DNA from 3 places in the Agrobacterium sp. 22094 genome. Region 2 is predicted to be linked to each of the others. Evidence: riboswitches for the same ligand, from Rfam matches in the RefSeq annotation. Region 2 holds a riboswitch; each other region holds the start of a gene.

Region 1 (6,930 bases), on a different contig from region 2:
TTTGCCACTTCGGCGATCTTCAGCGCCTCGGCGGCTGCGTCATCGAAAGCCTGTGGTCCGGCAAGCCATTGCAGGTGGCTGGCCGCGAGTTCGAAATTGGCGCCGAGCTGGCGCAGCGTGTTGAAGGCATATTTGTGGAAGAAGCCGAAGGGCCGGTCGGCAACCTTTTCCACCTGTGCCGGGAAGACCTGCGAGAAGGCCCGGATAGGATTTTCCGCCGGTCGTCTGGAGAAATGCTGCACCAGCAGCCGCTCTGCAACCGCGCGGCGGCGCTCTTCGGGGACTGGCTTTTCCGGGAATTTGGCGAATTCCGCATAGGGCAGGAAGGGCGGTTCGCCCTCTTTCAGATGGTGGTGGAACACGCCGGCATAGTCCTCGCCTTCCAGCGCGAAATAGCCGGCGTTGTGGAAGTATTCGAGCTTGAGATTGTCGCGATCGATGCGGTTGATGGCAATCGTCGTCTTGCCGTGATCGTTTCGGTAGCCGACCCCATGCGTATCCGGCAGATAGAAGCTGTCCACCTCGATCAGGGAAATGCGGCCGCGCTTCAGCTGCGTTTCGATATGGGTTTCGACATCGTCGAAGATCGCAAGCTCGGTCGAGCGGATGCCGTAGAGCGCTTCTAGATCTTCGAGCGGCATCTTGAAGAAGGTGAAGTGGTCGCCCTCGAAATCCTGCGTCAGGGTAAAGCCGAACATAGCTTCCGGCGGCAGGCCGCACGAGGCCACAAGCTCGATCCATAGATCGACAAAGCAATTGGTTTCCGGCCACATCCTGTCGGATGCGTGGAGCAGGTGAGGGACATGGCTCTCAGGGCTCAGGGCCGGAAAAATTGCCGTCATGCGTACCTCTTAGGCCTCAGTTCCACAGCGTGTCGCGAACCGACTGCGGCCATTGATCGACATCCAGTCCGTGCTTGGCAAGGAGGGCGAGCGCCAGTCGCTCCAGGCCGAAACCGACGCAGGCGGTGTGGGCGACAGAGCCGTCCGCCAGGTTCAAGCCCCATTTAGCGCCGAAGGCATCCTGGTGGTAGTTGAAGCTCATGCAGGCGGTGAGGTTGGTCGTCGACGTGACCGGGATCAGCAGTTCGAACTTCAGGTTCTGGTCACGCTGGTTGTTGGCCAGCATCCGGCCTGCGCGTCCGAAGAAGGGATCGTTGGCGATATCGAGCTTCACGTCGAGGCCGATGCCTTCCATCATTGCCACGCCGCGATCCATCCACAGCTGGCGGAAATCGGTGACGTCGCTTTCGGTGCCCATGCGGACATATTCGCGCATGCGGAAAAGCTGCTGACGCGCCGGGTCTTTCGAAGGTTCGTGGCGGAAGCAGTAGGACTGGATGTCGTAGAGACCGCCGCCATCGGGCAGATTGCCGCGCTTGGCAATGGTCGGATAGAGCGGATAGCAGGCGGCCGGTGTGAGCACGATATTGGTGATCTTCTGGTCTTTCGCCCAGTCGTCGCCCTCATCCATTGTCTTCAACAGGTTGACGTGGTCGAGTTCGCAGCCGCAGAAGGAATGGACGGTACCGGCAAGCTGCGGGAAGCTCTTCATGTAGCCGCTTTTTTCGAAATAGGCGCGATTGATGCCGGGCGGAAAGCGGATCGCTTCGGCCTTATCGCCGGCCCCCACCTTGCTGACCAGTCTTTCGAGACCGGTGATCACGTCTTCGAACTGACCGCTTCGGCCATAGAGACCGTCCACGCCGGTATCGATGAGCAAACCCTTGTCGAAGAGCCTGTCGAGGAAAGATGTTTGTGCGTCCATGGTCCTACCTCAGAAGGCTCGTATCCTGCTTTTGAACCAGCAGGAGATTGGCGGAATTGCTCAGGATTCTGTCGTTGGAAATCATCAGCCGGGCAGAATGCGCGTCACGCAGATGACGGCCAAGGCTATAGGGCGTGCCGTTCTTGTAGCCCATGATGCCGCAGATCAGCATGGCATGGTCGATGATTTCCAGAATGGTCTCGGACGAGCAGATCTTGACGTTGTTCATGGCAATGGCAAAGCCCATCGACATCAGCTTGTCCGGGTCGGATCTGGTCTCGTCATAGGCCTTGATGCCGGCAATCACGTTGGATTTGACGATCTGCAGCTTGTTCGACACTTCGGCCAGTCGCAGTGCGCCTGGGGGAGCGGACCCTGGCGATTTGCGGGCGGCGGCGCGCACGAAGCTTTGCGCCCGTGCCACCGCGTCAGAGGCGATGCCGTACCACACGCCGCTCCACAGAAGGTGCGAGGTGGCGAGCATGGATTGGGCTGCAATTTCAGCAAAAGGCTTGGGGAAAATCTGTTCGGCCGGGGCCTCGCCCTTGAACAGGAAACCGTCGGAGCAGGTGCCGCGCATGCCGAGCGTATCCCAGACATGGGTGCGCTCAAGGCTATACTGGTCTTTCAGAAATACCGTCATCACCTGATCGGAGGGAGCGGCATCCTTGTTGCTGCGCGAGGTGATGAGAATGGCATCGGCTTCGCTGCCATAGGAAATGACGGTCGCGTCCTTTTCCAGGCGGCAGATGTCACCATCCACCTCGATGGCGCAGATGGAATTGCGGAGATTGCCGCCAATGCCGCCTTCGGTGGTGGCGGAGGCCAGCAGCAATTGTTCGTTTGCCAGGCGGCGCATGAAGGCGCTGTGCCATTGGCTTTCTTCGCCGTGCTCCACAAGGCTCGAGGCCTTGATGTGGTGCATGGCGTAGATCATTGCGGTGGCCGAACAGGCCTGGCCCAGAATGGAGCAGATATCGGCAAGCTCCAGCATGGTGGCGCCTTCGCCGCCCATGTGAACCGGGACCTGGATGCCGAGCAGCTTTTCCTCGCGAAGCGCGTCGACGGCCTCTTTCGGGAAGCGGCCTTCGGTATCCACCGCATCGGCATGTTTTGCGGCAATCGCCGCCACCCGCGCCGCCCGGGCGCTCAGTGCTTCACGGTGAGGCGCGAGCGCGAGGTTCATCAGGCAGCCTCTTTCCCGTCGAGAATGGCTTTGACCGTGGTTTCGATGGCGGCGATGCTGGCAAAGGATTTGCGGTTCAGCATGCTGTCGGGAAACTCGATGTCGAAGGCCTCTTCCAGGCCCAGCATCAGCTGCACGGAGGCGAAGGAGGACAGGCCCGCGGCATAAAGATCGGCATCGTCGGCAAGCGTGTCGACGGAAACGGGAAGCTGACCGAATTTTGCCAGCACGTCACGGATAGTAGAATTCATCCCAAGTATCTCCCTTTAACTGGAGCCATTATCGCGTAACTTCTGAGTTACATTTAAAAACATAACATTGTCATAAGTGGTGCGGTTAATTTCCGGTGATATTGCTTGGCGCCCAACGCAATTGTGGTTTCCGCACCGCCCTCTTTTGGCGCAACCAGCTGCCAGCTTGACAATCGGCGCCATGAGGTTTTTGATTGCGGCATTCACCAGGGGGGTCCCGGCAAGGGGCTGAGATACTGCTAGAGCGCGCAGTGACCCGTTGAACCTGATCCAGTTCATACTGGCGTAGGGACGGTGCAAACGCGGGCATTCTGGCAGAACCGGCTCAACGCCGGGGAACCGTCATCATTCCTATCCCGCGCTTTTCGTCTTCATGCTCGAACTGGGTCTCCACTGTTTTGCTTTGGAGCCTCACGATGAACATTGCCGCTAAAAATCTCACCCCAACCGTTACCACCGGTCCGTTGCCGGCCTCCACCAAGGTGCACAAGCCGGGCGTTCTTCACCCGCATATCCGCGTGCCGATGCGCGAAATTGCGGTCCATCCCACCGCCGGCGAACCGCCGGTGACCGTCTATGATGCCTCCGGTCCCTATACCGATCCGACGCATCTTGTGAACATCGATGCCGGTCTGCCGCGTCATCGCCAGGAATGGGTTCTGGCGCGTGGCGATGTCGAAGCCTATGAGGGCCGGCATGTGAAGCCGGAAGACAATGGCTTTGCCACCGGCGAGCGACTGACGCCGGAATTTCCGGTGCGCAACCAACCGCTGCGGGCCAAGGATGGAAAGGCCGTCACCCAGCTGGCCTATGCGCGGGCGGGCATCATCACACCGGAGATGGAATATATCGCCATCCGCGAAAACCTCGGACGCGAGGCGGCGCAGGACAAGCTTGTGCGCGATGGTGAAAGCTTCGGCGCGCATATTCCAGATCATGTGACGCCGGAATTCGTCCGCCAGGAAGTGGCTTCCGGTCGCGCCATCATCCCCTCCAACATCAACCACCCGGAAGCCGAGCCGATGATCATCGGGCGGAATTTTCTGGTCAAGATCAACGCCAATATCGGCAATTCCGCCGTCACCTCCTCCATGGCGGAAGAGGTGGAGAAGATGGTCTGGGCCACGCGCTGGGGTGCCGATACGGTGATGGATCTCTCCACCGGGCGCAACATTCACAATATCCGCGAATGGATCATCCGCAATTCGCCGGTGCCGATCGGCACGGTGCCGCTCTATCAGGCTCTGGAGAAGGTCAATGGCATTGCCGAGGATCTAACCTGGGAGGTGTTTCGCGATACGCTGATCGAGCAGGCGGAACAGGGCGTGGATTACTTCACCATCCACGCCGGCGTGCGCCTGCATTACATTCCGCTGACCGTCAATCGCGTGACCGGCATTGTCTCGCGCGGCGGGTCGATCATGGCCAAGTGGTGTCTGCATCACCACAAGGAAAGCTTCCTCTACGAGCATTTCGACGAGATCTGCGACATTTGTCGGGCTTATGACGTGTCGTTTTCACTCGGGGATGGCCTGCGTCCGGGCTCGATTGCAGACGCCAATGATGCCGCGCAGTTTGCCGAGCTGGAGACGCTGGGCGAGTTGACCCAGATCGCCTGGGCCAAGGATTGCCAGGTGATGATCGAGGGCCCCGGCCATGTGCCGATGCACAAGATCAAGGAAAACATGGACAAGCAGCTGAAGACCTGCGGCGAGGCGCCCTTCTACACGCTTGGACCGCTGACGACCGACATCGCACCCGGTTACGACCACATCACGTCCGGCATCGGTGCGGCGATGATCGGCTGGTTCGGTACGGCGATGCTCTGCTATGTCACGCCGAAGGAGCATCTGGGTCTACCGGATCGCAACGACGTGAAGGTCGGTGTCATCACCTACAAGATCGCGGCGCATGCCGCCGATCTTGCCAAGGGCCATCCGGCAGCGCAGTTGCGGGACGATGCTTTGTCGCGCGCCCGCTTCGAATTCCGCTGGGAGGATCAGTTCAACCTGTCGCTCGATCCGGAAACGGCGCGCTCCTATCACGATGAGACGCTGCCGAAGGAAGCGCACAAGGTCGCGCATTTCTGCTCCATGTGCGGGCCGAAATTCTGCTCCATGCGCATTTCCCACGATATCCGCGCGGAAGCCCAGAAGGAGGGGCTAGAGGCGATGGCGGAGAAATTCCGTCAGGGTGGCGATCTCTACATGCCGCTGGAAAAGCCGGTTCCCGGTGAATGAGATGCGCATTCTCATCAAAGGGGCAGGCGTTGCCGGTCTGACGGCTGCCCTTGAGCTGACGCGGCGCGGTCTTGCGGTGACGGTGTTCGATACCGCGCTTGAGATCGGCCGCGGCGCATCCTGGTTTGCCGGCGGCATGCTGGCGCCCTGGTGCGAAAGGGAGAGCGCCGAACAGGCGGTGCTCGACCTCGGCCAGGCGGCGCTCGACTGGTGGGAGGAGGCCACACCCGGCCTCATCTCGCGCCATGGCACGCTGGTGGTGGCGCCAGCACGGGACAGGGCGGAACTCTTGCGCTTTGCCTCGCGCACCAGCGGCTACCGCCTGGTGGATGAGGATGAGATTGCAGCACTCGAGCCGGACCTTGCCGGACGCTTCCGCCATGGGCTGTTCTTCGAGGGCGAAGGTCATCTCGATCCGCGGCTGGCGATGACGGCGCTGCATCTGCGTCTGGTGGAAAATGGCGTGGTCTTTCATCTGGGCGGCGAGGCCATCAACGAAGGCGGCTTCGATCGCATCGTCGATTGCACCGGCCATACGAGAGTTGGCTCGCTCTCAGGGCTTCGGGGCGTGCGCGGCGAAATGCTCTATCTCGTCACGCACGAGGTTTCGCTGTTGCGCCCGGTGCGGCTCCTGCATCCGCGCATCCCGCTCTACATCGTCCCGCGTGAACCGGGGCGCTTCATGCTGGGCGCGACGATGATCGAAACAGAGGAGGCGGGGCCGATTTCCGCCCGCTCGATGATGGAGTTCTTGAATGCCGCTTACGCGCTGCACCCCTCTTTCGGCGAAGCGCAGATCATCGAAAGCGGTACCGGCATCCGGCCTGCCTTTCCCGACAATCTTCCGCGCATCGTTCAGGAGGGCAAGACGCTCTTCATCAATGGTGCGCACCGGCACGGCTTCCTGCTCTCGCCTGCCATGGCGCGCCAGGCTGCCGATTTCATCGAACACAAGGAGGTGTACCATGCGGATCCACGTCAACGGCGAAGTGCATGATCTTTCCGCCGCCACGCTGTCAGAACTTCTGTTCGCCCTTGACTACGAGGGCGACTGGCTGGCGACGGCCGTCAATGGCGATCTCGTCCATGCTGAGGATCGCCCGCAATTTCGCTTAAAGGATTCCGACCGGATCGAAATCCTTTCCCCGATGCAGGGAGGATGAACCATGTTTCGATTGTATGATCGCGATGTCAGCTCGCGGTTGCTGCTGGGTACTGCGCGTTATCCGTCGCCCGCCGTTCTGGCGGATGCGGTTCGCGCCAGCAGGACCGACATCCTGACCATTTCGCTGCGGCGTGAAACGGCAGGCGGCAAAAAGGGCGGGCAGTTCTTCGAGCTGATCCGCGAACTCGACCGGCTCATCCTGCCCAATACGGCGGGCTGCCATACCGCCAAGGAAGCGGTGCTGACGGCGAAGATGGCGCGCGAAGTCTTCAAGACCAACTGGATCAAGCTGGAGGTGATCGGCCATCACGACACACTCCA
Region 2 (6,930 bases):
CTCTGTCGCCCCTACATTAGCCCTTGCGTAAAATTTATATATTTTCTATCCCAAGAGAACTTGAGGAGGAATCGATGTCCGTCGCGGAAAAAAGAAAAACAAAAACGCCCATTTTGGCCGATCGCATCGCCGACTTCGTTGAGAAGATCAAAACAACGCGCAAGGACGACGGCAGCTTCGACACGAAAGCAATCGGACGTCTATGGGACGACGAGGTCCGTTTCCATTTCGAAAACGGCAGAACCGCCAAGACGCTTGAGCTTTACATCGTCAAGTACCGCTATGCGCTGAAAGACGCCTTCGGGCCGAAGACGACACCGCTTGCCATCTGCAACATGAAAAAGCTGCGCGAGCGTCTCGATACCTACATAGCGCGAGGCGATTACCCGCAAAGCGGGGTGGCGATGTCGATCGTGGAGAAGATCGAAAGAGCCGAGCACAACACGGCTGGCCGCAAACCCCGCTTCCTGCTGCGCGTTTCGGACTTCATCTCCGCTATCAATGGGGTCAGCACCAAGGGAGAGATGCAGGCGCTGTGGGACAGGGAAATGGACGCCATGACCGGCAGAACACAGGCGACGGTCATCTCCTACATCACGAAATATCGCAATGCCATTCGCGAGGCCTTTGGCGAGCAGCATCCCATGCTGCGCATCGCCGCAGGCACGCCGCAGCTCTACGATGACGCGCGCAAAGCCAAAATGGCGAAGATCGCCACCAAGCACGGCTCGCTGATCACCTTCGAACATTATTCAGAAGTGATGCGACGCTGCCGGCGCTTCCTTCACTCGGAAGACCCGCTGACGATCGGCATCGGCCTGATCGGCACCACCGGTCGGCGTCCCTTCGAAGTCTTCACCCAGGCTGAGTTTACCCCAGCGCCCTATGGCAATGGCGTCTCCAAATGGAGCGTGCTGTTCAACGGGCAGGCGAAGACGAAGCAGGGCGAAGGGACGAAATACGGCATTACCTATGAAATTCCGGTCCTGGAGCAAGCCAAGATCGTGCTCGAGGCCTATCGACGCCTGAGAAACAGCAGCGATGGCAAGCTTTGGCTCGGCATGAATGTGGACGAGTTTTCCACCGATGCGAGACTGCCGCTGCGCGATGCAATGATAGCGAAATTCGAGGACCTCTGGCCGAAAGAAGAGCCGCCGAAGCCCTATGGGCTACGTCACCTCTATGCCGAAATCGCTTATCGCAACTTCGCGCCCGCCAATGTGACGAAGAACAGCTATTTCGCCGCCATCCTCGGCCATAACAACAATGATCTGGAAACGTCGCTCTCCTACATGACCTATGCTTTTCCTGAAGACGAGCATGAATCGAAAGCGCGGGCGGAGCGTGTGGCGGATCGCACGATACGGCAGATGATCACCGTCAATCAGATCCCCGGTATGGCAGGCGAGTAAAGCACAGCGACGCGCATTTTCATGGTCTTGTAGATGATGGGCATCGGCGAACTGGGCATTCCGTAAACGCCTTATGACCGGATCACACGATACCGGCGCGCCAGGTACATCTCGACGCCAGCCCGTGTGAGGAAAGAAGCAAGGCCCACGATGATCGCCACAACCCTGATGCGGAATTCATCGGCCTCGACCTCGGCGTGCCGGGTGTCCAGCAATGTGTGTTCCGTAACGGTGATCTCGCCGATGATATCGCGGATGCGGTCCATCGTTCCGACAGCCATGTAACCGATTTCATTTGTGCGGGCGGCATCTGCACCGACGCCATCATAGAGCGATATTGAGTGCTTCAGCTCTTCAAGCTTCTTCTCGATCAATGCGTCGAGCGCTTTGACGCGGGCAACCTGGTCGGAATTGTCCGATATCCTGGTCATCAAATCGTTCTGAAGCAGGTGCAGGCGCTCCATCGCCTTCTCATACGGCGCGAGATAGCGCTTGTCGCCGCTGACGAGATAGCCCCTCTGTCCCGTCTCGGCATCATCAAGCGCGATCAAGACGTCCTTGGTGGTATCGATCGCTTCATAGGTATGCACCACCATATCGTAATGGTCGCTTAAAAGGTCATGCGTCCATGAGGTGGCAAGGATACCGGCAGCCAAAACGACCCCGACCGGTATTGATCGCAGCAGTGTCGGGAATGTCAGATACTTGTGGCGCAGCGACGTTAAAGACCAGTCAGACATTTACGGGATCATCCAAGCAAGCGCAGTTCAACGTCGTTATATCCGTCCGATGGCAAAAGCGCTAACAGGTTGGCATACACCGTGCCAGGCAGTTCAACGCAACAACAATCAGGAAGTTCAAAGTCGTTCGCCGAATTCGATTGCAGCCATGTGACGTGAACTGGTCTGTCAAACGCCTTGACACGAGGTTCTATTTCTCATTTAGAGTCAGGCATTCCGAGGGGAGCATCGAACGATGCTGAGATGGCGGTGAGCCGGACCCTTGAACCTGATCCGGTTCATACCGGCGTAGGAACGGAACAGTCGCCGTCAGGCACAGCTTTCTTTTCCATGCGTCATGCTTATCCGGGTCCGCTAACGGCGTGTCTGGAGATGAACGGCTGATGGTAAGATTTCCCACCGCAGAAAAAGCGGCAGACCTTCTGGCTCTTGTGCGGGAGCGACGACCGCGTGTCCACTGCCTGATGAATACGGTGGTGCAGAAGTTTACCGCTGACGGCATCACCGCAATCGGCGGCATCCCCTCGATGACATCGTCGGAAGAGGAAATCGAGAGCTTCGTGACGAAGACGGATGCGCTGACGATCAACCTCGGGACGCTGGACGAAGCGCGCCGCAAGGTCATCCGTATCGCCGTCACTATCGCCAATCGCCAAGGCAAACCCTGGATCGTCGATCCGGTCCATTGCGACTACTCCCCTTCACGGCTAGAATTCGCCCATGAATTGAGCCGGCTGCACCCCTCGATCACACGTGGGAACGCGGCAGAAATGGCGGTTATCGGCGACGTCGGTGGTGCATTGCGCATTCAGACGGGAGCGGTGGATAGCTTGAGTGATGTCGACCGCAAGGTCCGGATCGTCAACGGCCATGCCCTGATGGCAAAGGTGACGGGAACCGGATGCCTTTCCGGCGGTATCATTGCCGCCTTCATGGCCGTCGAGCCGGATGCGATGCTGGCTGCAGCATCGGCTCTGACTGTTACCGGCGTTTCCGCAGAGATCGCGGCCAGACATGCCAGCGGACCGGGATCGTTCGAAGTCGCCTTTCTGGACGCGCTCTTCACTCTGAGGAGCGAAGACATTCTCTCCCATGCGAGGATCGAACATGACGAAGATTGATTACCGGCTGAATGCCATTGTCGACGCCTCTCTCAGCGATATCGCTCCGCTTGCCGAGCTTGCAGCTCTGGCAGCACATAACGGTGCAACGATCATCCAATATCGCGACAAGACCGCCTCCACACGCCAGATGATCGACCAGGCAAGAGCCATCGTTGAAGCCCTGAAAGGCACCGGCGTACCGCTGGTGATCAACGATCGATTAGATGTCGCCATGGCAACGGGCGCAGATGGCGTGCATCTCGGCGCAGACGATATGGATGCAGACACAGCAAGGCGCCTTCTCGGTCCCGATGCGATCATCGGGCTCACCGTCAAATCCATGGCTGATGCCCGACACGTCGCGCAAGCACCGGCCGATTATGCCTGCATTGGCGGGGTGTTTGAAACCACCTCCAAGGTTAATCCAGATACGCCGGTCGGCCTTGCAGGGCTAAAGCAAATAAGGACATACCTGCGCAACGAGCGACCAGACCTGCCGGTGGGCGCAATTGCCGGCATCACGCTGGAGCGCGTTCCCGACGTGATTGCAGCAGGTGCCGATGGGGTGGCGCTGATCTCCGCCCTATTCCGCACGGACGATATAGCAACGACGGCCAAGGCGTTTCGCAATGCCGTGGATGAAGCGATGGGAGCACGCCCATGACCGCCATTGCTTTGACCATCGCCGGTTCCGATAGTGGCGGCGGTGCCGGCATTCAGGCCGACCTCAAGACATTCTCCGCTCTTGGTGTCTATGGTGCGAGCGTCATCACCGCCATCACCGCACAGAACACCAAGGGCGTGACCGCGGTTGAAGATATTTCCGCCACGATCATTGCGGCTCAGATGGATGCGGTGTTTTCCGACCTCGATATCAAGGCGATCAAGATCGGCATGGTCTCGCGCACCGACACGATACGAACGATTGCCGAGAGACTGCGCAGCCAGCCCCAACCGGTCGTCCTTGACCCCGTGATGGTGGCGACCTCCGGTGACAGGCTGCTTCAGGAGGAGGCAATCGAAACGCTTCGAAGCGAATTGCTGCCGCAGGCAACGCTTGCCACGCCGAACCTTCCTGAGGCGGCACTGCTGACCGGGACCGGCATCGCCACCGATCGTGCCGCGATGCTGAAACAGGCCGAGATGATCCTGGCGCTTGGTGCGAAGGCTGTCCTGATCAAAGGCGGCCACGGCACCGGATCAAAGAGCGTCGATCTTCTGATTGACGGCGAGACAATTCAAGAATTTGCCATGCCGCGCATCGAGACGAAGAACGACCATGGTACCGGCTGCACGCTCGCGGCAGCGATTGCGGCCCATCTGGCGCTCGGTCTGCCGTTGACGGATGCCGTCGGCCTGTCCAAAGACTATCTCCAAGGTGCGTTGGCAGCAGGCCGCGACCTTAAGGTCGGTCATGGTCACGGGCCGGTTCATCATTTTTACCGCTGGTGGGCGCCCTGACGGGCCGGCCCGATCAAGATTTGCGCTCCGTCGCACGCGGCTTGGGGGCGGCGAGCGCATTGCGGATGGCGAAGCTCGAATGGATGCGTGAGACGCCCGGAAGCTTGGAGAGAATATCCTTGTGGACCCGCTCGAAATCGCCTGCGGTTTCGACCTCGACGCGGAGAAAATAATCCGAGCCGCCGGTCATGAGATAGCATTCTCGCACTTCCGGATAACGCCGCACGGCATTTTCAAAGCGATTGAGAAAATCCTCCGTCTGCCGGTCGAGCGTGATCTGGACGATGACGGAAATCACCTCTCCACCGGCGGCACTTCCGGTGATCGCCGTATAGCCGCGAATGACGCCTTCCCTCTCCAGAATATCCACACGACGCAGACAAGCGGACGGCGATAGCCCCACCTCAGCGGCAAGCTTGGCATTGCTGATGCGGGCATTCAGCCGAAGCAGGCGGATGATATGACGATCGGTGGCGTCGAGAGCAGACATGGTTTCGTTCCGATTGATCGCACAAAGTTGCAAGAAAAACGATTTTATCGAATTTTCTTCGTCTTACACTGCTTAAATTCAAGGATCATTGCAATACTCTGTTGCCAAAAGAACAAAGGGAACGACAATGGACATGACCCTCCAGCAGCAGAAAGCTCAAGGTGGCGCAAGCGGCTATCTGACGATCGATCTTGCAGCCCTTCGCGACAACTATCTGACGCTTGCCTCCAAGGCGCCGCATGCGCTGACGAGTGCCGTGGTGAAGGCAGATGCCTATGGTCTTGGTGCCGATATCGTCGCGCCCGTCCTTTACGATGCGGGATGCCGGCACTTCTTCGTCGCTCATATTGATGAGGCGCTGTCTCTTCGTCTGCACATAGCGCCCGATGCAAAAATCTTTGTTCTCAATGGCCTCCAGCCTGGAAACGAAACCTCCTGCTCTGCACTGAACATCATTCCGGTTCTCAACTCGCTGGAGCAGGTCGCCCAATGGTCGGCGCAAGCCGCCGTCCTTGGCAAGACTCTGCCCGCTGCCCTGCAAATCGACACTGGCATGTCGCGGCTCGGACTGGCGCCTTACGAGGTCGAAAGGCTGTTGGCCACTCCTGCCATGCTCAAAGCCATCGATCTTGCCTGCATCATGAGCCATCTCGCTTGCGCCGACGAGCCGGACCATGAGGCCAATGCTCTGCAGCTTAACGTCATGCGCAAAACCACCGAGCAGTTTCCCGGCGTGCCGGTCTGCTTTGCCAATTCCGGCGGCATCTTTCTCGGCACGGACTACCATAACGCCCTGATGCGACCGGGTATCGCGCTTTATGGGGGCGCGCCATCGGCAGTTCATCCCAATCCGATGAAGCCGGTCGTCGGCTTGAGCGTTGCCGTGGTTCAAACTCGTACAGTGCCGGCTGAAAGCTTCGTCGGCTACGGTGCCTCGCTGCGCACCAAAGCCGATACCCGTCTGGCAACGATTGCCGCAGGCTACGCGGATGGCCTGCCGCGCTCTTTGAGCAGCCGAGGAGCCGCTTATTTCAACGGCGTTCGGCTTCCTATTGCCGGGCGTGTTTCGATGGACAGCATCACGCTCGATATCTCCGCCCTTCCCGAAGACACGCTCACCCATGGCAGCCTCGTCGAAATCATCGGCCCGAACCAGACGCTCGAGGCAATTGCCGAGGACGCAGGCACGATCGCCTATGAAATACTGACGCGGCTGGGCCAGCGCTATCGCCGTCGCTATATCTATCCGGAAAAGCAGGCTGCCGCTTCTTCCACTATCGCTCGAAACCTGTGAGGCCAGCATGAACATCACCATTCTTGGAGCCGGCGTCATTGGCGTCACCTCAGCCTGGTACCTCGCCAAGGCCGGACATTCCGTGACCGTGATCGACCGGCAGCCGGCAGCGGCACTGGAAACCAGCTTCGCCAATGCCGGCGAAGTATCGCCGGGCTATTCGTCTCCCTGGGCAGCACCCGGCATTCCGATGAAGGCGCTGAAGTGGCTCTTCATGGAGCACGCGCCGCTGATCATTCGCCCCACCGCAGATCCCGCCGCCTGGCGCTGGATGATCCAGATGCTGAGCAACTGCACGGCTGCGCGCTACAACGTCAATAAGAGCCGCATGGTACGTATCGCCGAATACAGCCGCGACTGCCTGATGGCGCTTCGTGACGAGACCGGCATTCAGTACGATCAGCGCATGCAGGGGACGCTGGAAGTCTTC
Region 3 (6,930 bases), on a different contig from region 2:
ATTCCTGCTGGCGCGAAAAGGCCGCAAGACGAAGCTTGCCGCGTGCAAGCGCCTGCTTGCCGGCGAGATCGCTGGACAGAACCTCCGCCACCACGCGGCTGGCAATCACTTCCGCTTCCTCTCGGCGTTGACGCTCAATGCCGTGATTGGCTGTGACGTGGCCCATTTCGTGCGACAGCACGGCGGCCACTTCAGACGCGTCATTGGCAAGCGCCAGAAGACCGCGCGTCACGTAAAGATAGCCGCCCGGCAGCGCGAAAGCATTGATGGCCGGCGAATTCAAAATGGTAATGCGATAGGACTGCTGAGGATTTTCCGACACTGCCGTCAACGCGCCGGTGATGCGGGCGACCAGACGCTCGGTCTTCTCGTCGTGATATTCGCCGCCATAGCTTGCGACGATGCGCGGATGCTCACGCGCACCCATCTGTGCGCGCGGATCGTTCTTCTGCACCTCTTCGACCGTCTGCGGATTGTCGGAAGGCTTCAGCGAGGACTGATAGGCAGGGCTGAACAGCGACTGGCATGAAGACAGCATCAATGCCGCAGCCCCGAGGCTTATGATGCCTCGCCGCGATATCGACCGCTTTTCCATGTCGTGACCGGAGCGGCCATTTACGGCCTTCACACGCGTCATCATCCTGCCAGTCCGCTCCAAACGTTCCTGATCATCCGTTATATGCAGACCAGAATATCAGCTTAAACCCCACAGGCACCAGAATGCCTGAACATCCAAAACGATCCCAAAAACGATCTATGCTGCGGAAAGACCCTGACAAAAGACGTTCTCTATATATGTCTCAAATAGTTGAGCCTGATTGGCAAGTGCAAAAAATACGCACCTTCACTGTCTATTTGCAGGATTGACATTGCGCCGCGTCCAAATTGTGGCACGGTCCCGCACTACTTCTGGAGGAAGGCTCCGACCTCGGGAATGTCTGTGGCGGAAACGAAGGCCTCCGTCGCACCCTGAAACAGGATCTTGCCATCCGACAGAAACACCACCGCGTCAGCAAGACGGCGAATATCGTCCGGGTGATGGGTGACGAGGAGAACCGTGTTGCCGTTTTCCGATTGCAGCTCTTTCAACAGCCCCGCCATTCCGGCGCGTAAGCCCGGATCAAGCGCTGCAAAAGGTTCGTCCAGCAGCATGACCGCGCGCTGACGAACCAGTGCACGCGCAAGTGCTGCACGCTGGCGTTCGCCACCGGACATGCTGGAGGGCAGCCGCTTTTCGAAACCCGCAAGCCCGACCCGCTCAAGAGCTGACGCAATTTTTGTCTTGTCGTCCTGTGTCAGGCGAAGCGACGGGCTGATCCCAAGGCCGATATTGGTGGCGATATCGAGATGGGCGAAGAGGTTGTTGTCCTGGAAGATCAGCGAGATCGGCCTTTCCGCCGGATCGCGTCCACCCATGTGGTCAGACCCGATCAGCACGCGACCACCTGTCGGCCTTTCAAAACCTGCGACGAGGTTGAGAAGCGTCGACTTGCCCGAACCGGAAGGACCGACGACCGCGGTCACCTTCGCTTCCTCGAAGGACGTGTCGAAGAAGAAGTGCTGCTGCCCAAGCTGTAGCGATACCTGTTCCAGCCTAACCTTTGCCTGACCGCTCTTCATGCTGCTGCTTTCGCTTTCTCGGATTGGCGCGATACGCCACCTGCTGCGAGGATGAGGCAAATGACGCCAAGGATGAAGGCATAGCCCGCCGCATCATTGGTCCGGTAGCTGCCCATATTGCTGTAGACGAGCCACGGCAAGGTCACGAAGCGTTCCGAGCCGAAAAGGGCCACGGCTCCGAGATCGCCAAGCGACAGTGCCATGGCAAAGGAAAAGGCCATGGCGAAGGCGCGCCACAGGACCGGAAGATCGACAAGGCGAAAACGGGAAAAGCCTGTGAGGCCGAGGCTTGAGACCAGTTTTTCGGTTCTTGCCTGATGGGTCGTGAAGGCGGGTTCGAGAACGCGCATGGCAAAGGGCAAGGCCATCAGCATGTTGATGAGCGCCACGAGGAATGGCGCGAAGAGGGACACATCGCCAAAGGGCCGCAGCAGCAGAAACCAGCCACTACCCAGCACGACGGGCGGCACGAGCAGCACCATCGAAGCGCCGCCACCCAAAGTCGCCGCGATAAGCCTTGCACCCCACGACGGTGCATTGTTGTCCGCAACCACCTGGCGTGCCCGGATGAGCGCCACGGAGACGAGAACCGAAAGCGAGGCCGAGAAAAGTGCGATCGACAGGCTGGTGATGGCTGCGCGCCGAAATATCTCGGCGCTCAAAAGACGCCACAGATCGGCAGTCAATCCGGAGGCCGCGACGGCAACGAGGGGCGACCCGACCAGCAGCATCGCAAGAACAATGACAAGCCCATCCCAAAGACGCGCCAACGGGCGAGCGGCATCGAAACGACGAACCGTCTGGCCCTGCGTCTGCCCCTCCGCTTCCGCACCCGGCAGAAACGAGAGCAGCACGAGAAGCAGGCCGGTCATTGCGATCTGCATCAGCGACAGGGCGATGGCACGTGGCGGATCGAAATCGAAGCGGAGCGCCTGATAGATCGCCACCTCGATGGTCGTCGCAGCCGGACCGCCGCCGAGCAGCAGGACAAGCGTGAAGCTCGTGGCGCAGAGCATGAAGATCAGGCCCGCTACACCCGGCACGAGCCGCCGCACCACCGGCCATTCGATGAAGCGGAAGGTGGAAAGGGAATTCATGCCGAGCACGGCACTCATGCGCCAATATTCGCCGGGCATTCTTTCCAGCCCCGCCAGGAAGAAACGCACGGCGAGCGGCAGGTTGAAGAAGACATGGGCAATGAGAATGCCGGATAGGCCGTAGATGCTGAAAGGTCGCGCCACGCCCGCAGAGAGAAGTGCTGCATTGAGCAGCCCCTGCCTGCCCCAGATGGCAATCAGCCCGAGCGCGCCGACGATCACCGGCAGCCCCATGGGCACCGCCATCAGCCGGATGATCCAGATACGGCCGGGAAAATCCCGCTGGCGTGCCAGCGCCAGTGCGACCGGTAGGCCGAGCGCCACCGAAAGAACAGTGGAGAGCGTCGCCTGCCAGAGCGTGAAGCGGAGAATGCGCAGCGTGTAGGTATCGAAGAGGGCGTTCGACGCCGCCTGTGTATCGAAGGAAAGCAGCGCTGCGACCGCAAGTCCGATGAAGAGCAACACGGCGACAAAAGCCGCCATGCCACTGATCAGGAACCGTCTTCTGTCGCTGCGCGCAATCACGGGCGGGGTCCGCGTGAGATTACTTCACGCTCATCGCGGTCAGCCACTCATCGATCCAGGCCTTGCGGTTCTTCGCCACCTCTTCCGGCGACATCAGGAAGGTCTTGGTCGGCTGGACCAGCTTGTTGAAGGCATCCGGCAGCGGCTGCGACGTGGCGGTGACCGGCATCATCCAGTTGTTTTCCGGAATGGCATCCTGGAAGCCAGGCGTCAGGATGAAGGAAAGGAACCTCTTGCCAAGCTCCTTCTCCGGCGCGTTCTTCAACAGACCGGCGACTTCGATCTGAATGTAATGGCCTTCCTCGAAGCTTGCTGCCTGATAGCGCTCGCTGTGCTCGGCCACCATATGATAGGCGGGCGATGTGGTATAGGAGAGCACCATCGGTACTTCGCCCTTGGTGAAGAGGCCGTAGGACTCCGACCAGCCCGGCGTAACCGTCAGCACGCGATCCTTGAGCTTTGCCCAGGCTTCCGGCGCCTTGTCGCCATAGACCGACTTGACCCAGAGCAGCAGGCCAAGACCCGGCGTCGACGTCCGCGGATCCTGAATGGCGATCTTCTGCGACGGGTCGCCCTCGACCAGTTCTTTCAGGCTCTTTGGCGGGTTCTTCAGCGTCTGTGTGTCGTAGACGACGGCAAAGTGGCCGTAATCATAGGGAACGAAGACATCGTCCTTGAACCCGCCCGGCACCTTTGCCGTAGAGGCGTCGATACCCGATGCTTCGAAGAGCCCAGTGTCCTTGGCTTCAGCGATGAGGTTGGTATCGAGACCGACCACGACATCCGCCTTGGAGCTGACACCTTCCAGCTTCAGGCGATTGAGCAGCGCCACACCGTCGGCGACGCCGACGAAATTGACGGTGCAATCGCAGGTCTTCTCGAACGCCGCCTTCACCTTGGGACCGGGACCCCATTCGGAGACAAAGCTTTCATAGGTGTAGACAGTGAGGACCTTTTTATCCTGCGCGACGCCAAGGCTCGGCAGGAGGAAGGATGCGGCGACGAGGCCGGACAGCAGAAAACGACGATACATCAGACACCTTCTCGAATGGGTTACGGGAATAGGCGTCTGGATGGAAGCCGTCTAATCCCTCCGCCGGTGTTAACCGGATCAGGTTCTTCGGGTTGGCGAACGCCTCTCAGCCTTGTCTTTTCGACAAAGCACCCCGTTAGAGCGAGAAAAGATGTAATGACACAATCGGTTATTGGCAAGACGTGACGCCGCGCGCCTATGCCTGCTCCGTCATGTAAACCAGCTCCCAGACATGGCCATCGGGATCCTGAAAGCTTGCGGCATACATGAAGCCGTGGTCTTGCACCGGTTTCCACTCGCGCCCACCGGAAGACAGCGCTGTTTTCAGCATGCTGTCGATTTCCTCGCGACTGGACGCCGAAAGGCAGGTCAGCACCTCCGTGCCGCGATTGGCATCGGCGATCTCGCCATTGATGAAATCGCGGAAGCGTTCTTCCTGCAGCAGCATGACGAAGATGTTCTTCTCGACGATCATGCACAGCGTTCGCTCATCGGAATATTCCGGATTGAAGCTGAAGCCGAGCGCCGTGAAGAAGGCTTTCGATGTCTCGATATTCTTCACCGGGAGATTGACGAAGATCATGCGCATGGTGGGGCTCCTCCGTTTTGGATAGAGAACCGCATATTTCACGACCTGTCAAAGATGGTGTGGACTAGCCTTCCATCTCTTCGCGCAGCATCTCAAGCTCGAGCCATTCTTCCTCCATGGCGTCCAGCTTTTCGCGAAGCTTCGCCATCTCGTCTGCCAGCTTGTTGAAAGCAGCCGGGTCCTTGGCAAAGAGCTGCGGATCGGCCATGCGCTCTTCGCGCTTGGCGATCTCGCCCTGCAGCTTTTCCATTTCCTTCGGCAGGTTTTCCAGCGCAAACTTCTGCTTGAAGGAGAGCTTTCCCTTGGCCTTGGACGGCTCGGCATTGGTCGCAGTGCTTGCCGAGGCCTTTGCCTTTTCCTGCTTTTCGGAACGCTTCTTCTCTTCGGCCGCACCCTTGCGCTGCGCCATCATGTCGGAATAGCCGCCCGCATATTCGATCCAGCGGCCATCCGGCGCATCCGGGTTGGCAGGCGCGATGGTCGACGTCACCGTGCGGTCGAGGAAGTCACGGTCGTGGCTGACGAGAATGACGGTGCCGGAAAAGCCAGCGACGATTTCCTGAAGCAGATCCAGGGTCTCGATATCGAGATCGTTCGTCGGCTCATCGAGGATGAGAAGGTTGGTTGGCCTTGCCAGGATCCGCGCCAGAATGAGACGTGCGCGCTCACCACCAGACAGATTGCGGATCGGTGTGCGGGCCTGTTCCGGCTGGAACAGGAAGTCCTTCATATAGCCGGTCACATGCTTCTGCTCGCCATTGACCAGCAGGCTCTCGCCGCGACCATCGGTCAGGTAATGCGCCAGCGTATCGTTAGGATTGAGGTCCTCGCGCTTCTGATCGAGTGTGGCAATTTCCAGATTGGTGCCAAGTTTCACCGTGCCGCTATCGGGCGCCAACTCGCCGGTCAGCATCTTGAGAAGCGTGGTCTTGCCCGCACCATTCGGCCCGACGAGACCGATGCAATCGCCGCGATGCACGCGCAGCGAAAAGGGCGCGATGATGGTGCGATCGCCATATGACTTGGTGATAGCCTCGGCCTCGATCACCAGCTTGCCGGATTCGCGCGCTTCTACCGCCGTTGCCTGCACGGAGCCTTGCGGACCCTTGTGGCCGCGATAGGCCGCACGCATATCACGCAATTCTCCCACGCGGCGCATGTTGCGCTTGCGGCGTGCCGTCACGCCGTAGCGCATCCAGTGCTCTTCGCGCTCGATCGCCTTGCCGAGCTTGTGCTGCTCCAGCTCTTCCTCTTCCAGCACCTTGTCGCGCCATTCCTCGAAATAGCCGAAGCCACGGCTGAGACGACGCGACTGGCCGCGATCAAGCCAGACGGTGGCCGTCGAAACCTTCTCCAGGAAGCGACGGTCGTGCGAGATGAGGACGAGCGCGCTTCGCGTCTGCTGCAATTCGCTTTCCAGCCATTCGATGGTCGGCAGGTCGAGATGGTTGGTCGGCTCGTCCAGCATCAGGATGTCGGGCTCCGGCGCCATGACGCGGGCAAGTGCCGCGCGGCGCGCTTCGCCACCGGAAAGGCTCGATGGATTTTCCTGACCGGTCAGACCCAGATGTTCCAGCAGATAGCTGACACGGTAGGGATCGTCGCCCGGTCCGAGACCGGATTCGGCATAGGCCTGCACGGTGTCATAGGCGCCAAAATCCGGCGCCTGCTCCAGATAGCGGATCGTCGCGGACGGATGACGAAAAACCTCGCCCGACTGCGCTTCGACAAGACCGGCGGCGATCTTCATCAGCGTCGACTTGCCTGACCCGTTTCGACCGACGAGGCAGATGCGATCGCCCGGCTCCACCTGCAGGTTGGCGCCATCCAGAAGTGGCGTCACGCCAAAGGTCAGCTTGATATCGTCGAGTTTCAGAATGGGGGGTGCCAAGGCATCAGGCTCCGGTCAGATCGTAGGGACGGGCAAGCACGATCGCCTTGCCGCTTTTGAGGCGAAGGCGAATTTCGCCCTCAGCCACGTTGGACATAGTGCGCGACGAGCCGAAGGCAAGCGCAAAATCATTGAGGGGATAACGGGCATTCTCGATATCGAGGCCCGAAAGGGC

What was found. Region 2 has a riboswitch for thiamine pyrophosphate ahead of ACTJK5_RS15900 (hydroxyethylthiazole kinase). Riboswitches for the same ligand answer to the same signal wherever they lie in the genome.
Region 1: it holds a riboswitch for thiamine pyrophosphate, as region 2 does, so the genes downstream of both, thiC (phosphomethylpyrimidine synthase ThiC) here and ACTJK5_RS15900 (hydroxyethylthiazole kinase) in region 2, are expected to answer to the same signal.
Region 3: it holds a riboswitch for thiamine pyrophosphate, as region 2 does, so the genes downstream of both, thiB (thiamine ABC transporter substrate binding subunit) here and ACTJK5_RS15900 (hydroxyethylthiazole kinase) in region 2, are expected to answer to the same signal.

The regions. Positions count from the first base shown of each region.
Region 1 covers NZ_JBQEPX010000005.1:24,108-31,037, reverse strand. The annotation lists gene ACTJK5_RS19090 (DUF1839 family protein) at 1-842, opposite strand, end outside; gene ACTJK5_RS19085 (amino acid--[acyl-carrier-protein] ligase) at 859-1,767, opposite strand; gene ACTJK5_RS19080 (acyl-CoA dehydrogenase family protein) at 1,772-2,953, opposite strand; gene ACTJK5_RS19075 (acyl carrier protein) at 2,953-3,204, opposite strand; TPP riboswitch at 3,403-3,514, shown strand; gene thiC (phosphomethylpyrimidine synthase ThiC) at 3,621-5,444, shown strand; gene thiO (glycine oxidase ThiO) at 5,446-6,441, shown strand; gene thiS (sulfur carrier protein ThiS) at 6,410-6,607, shown strand; gene ACTJK5_RS19055 (thiazole synthase) at 6,611-6,930, shown strand, end outside.
Region 2 covers NZ_JBQEPX010000003.1:211,065-217,994, reverse strand. The annotation lists gene ACTJK5_RS15910 (telomere resolvase) at 75-1,412, shown strand; gene ACTJK5_RS15905 (CHASE3 domain-containing protein) at 1,484-2,152, opposite strand; TPP riboswitch at 2,362-2,464, shown strand; gene ACTJK5_RS15900 (hydroxyethylthiazole kinase) at 2,536-3,273, shown strand; gene thiE (thiamine phosphate synthase) at 3,260-3,919, shown strand; gene thiD (bifunctional hydroxymethylpyrimidine kinase/phosphomethylpyrimidine kinase) at 3,916-4,716, shown strand; gene ACTJK5_RS15885 (Lrp/AsnC family transcriptional regulator) at 4,730-5,206, opposite strand; gene alr (alanine racemase) at 5,334-6,500, shown strand; gene ACTJK5_RS15875 (D-amino acid dehydrogenase) at 6,508-6,930, shown strand, end outside.
Region 3 covers NZ_JBQEPX010000005.1:173,272-180,201, forward strand. The annotation lists gene ACTJK5_RS19715 (M48 family metalloprotease) at 1-595, opposite strand, end outside; gene ACTJK5_RS19720 (thiamine ABC transporter ATP-binding protein) at 904-1,620, opposite strand; gene thiP (thiamine/thiamine pyrophosphate ABC transporter permease ThiP) at 1,617-3,242, opposite strand; gene thiB (thiamine ABC transporter substrate binding subunit) at 3,262-4,275, opposite strand; TPP riboswitch at 4,314-4,421, opposite strand; gene ACTJK5_RS19735 (VOC family protein) at 4,472-4,864, opposite strand; gene ACTJK5_RS19740 (ABC-F family ATP-binding cassette domain-containing protein) at 4,929-6,755, opposite strand; gene ACTJK5_RS19745 (thiamine diphosphokinase) at 6,760-6,930, opposite strand, start outside.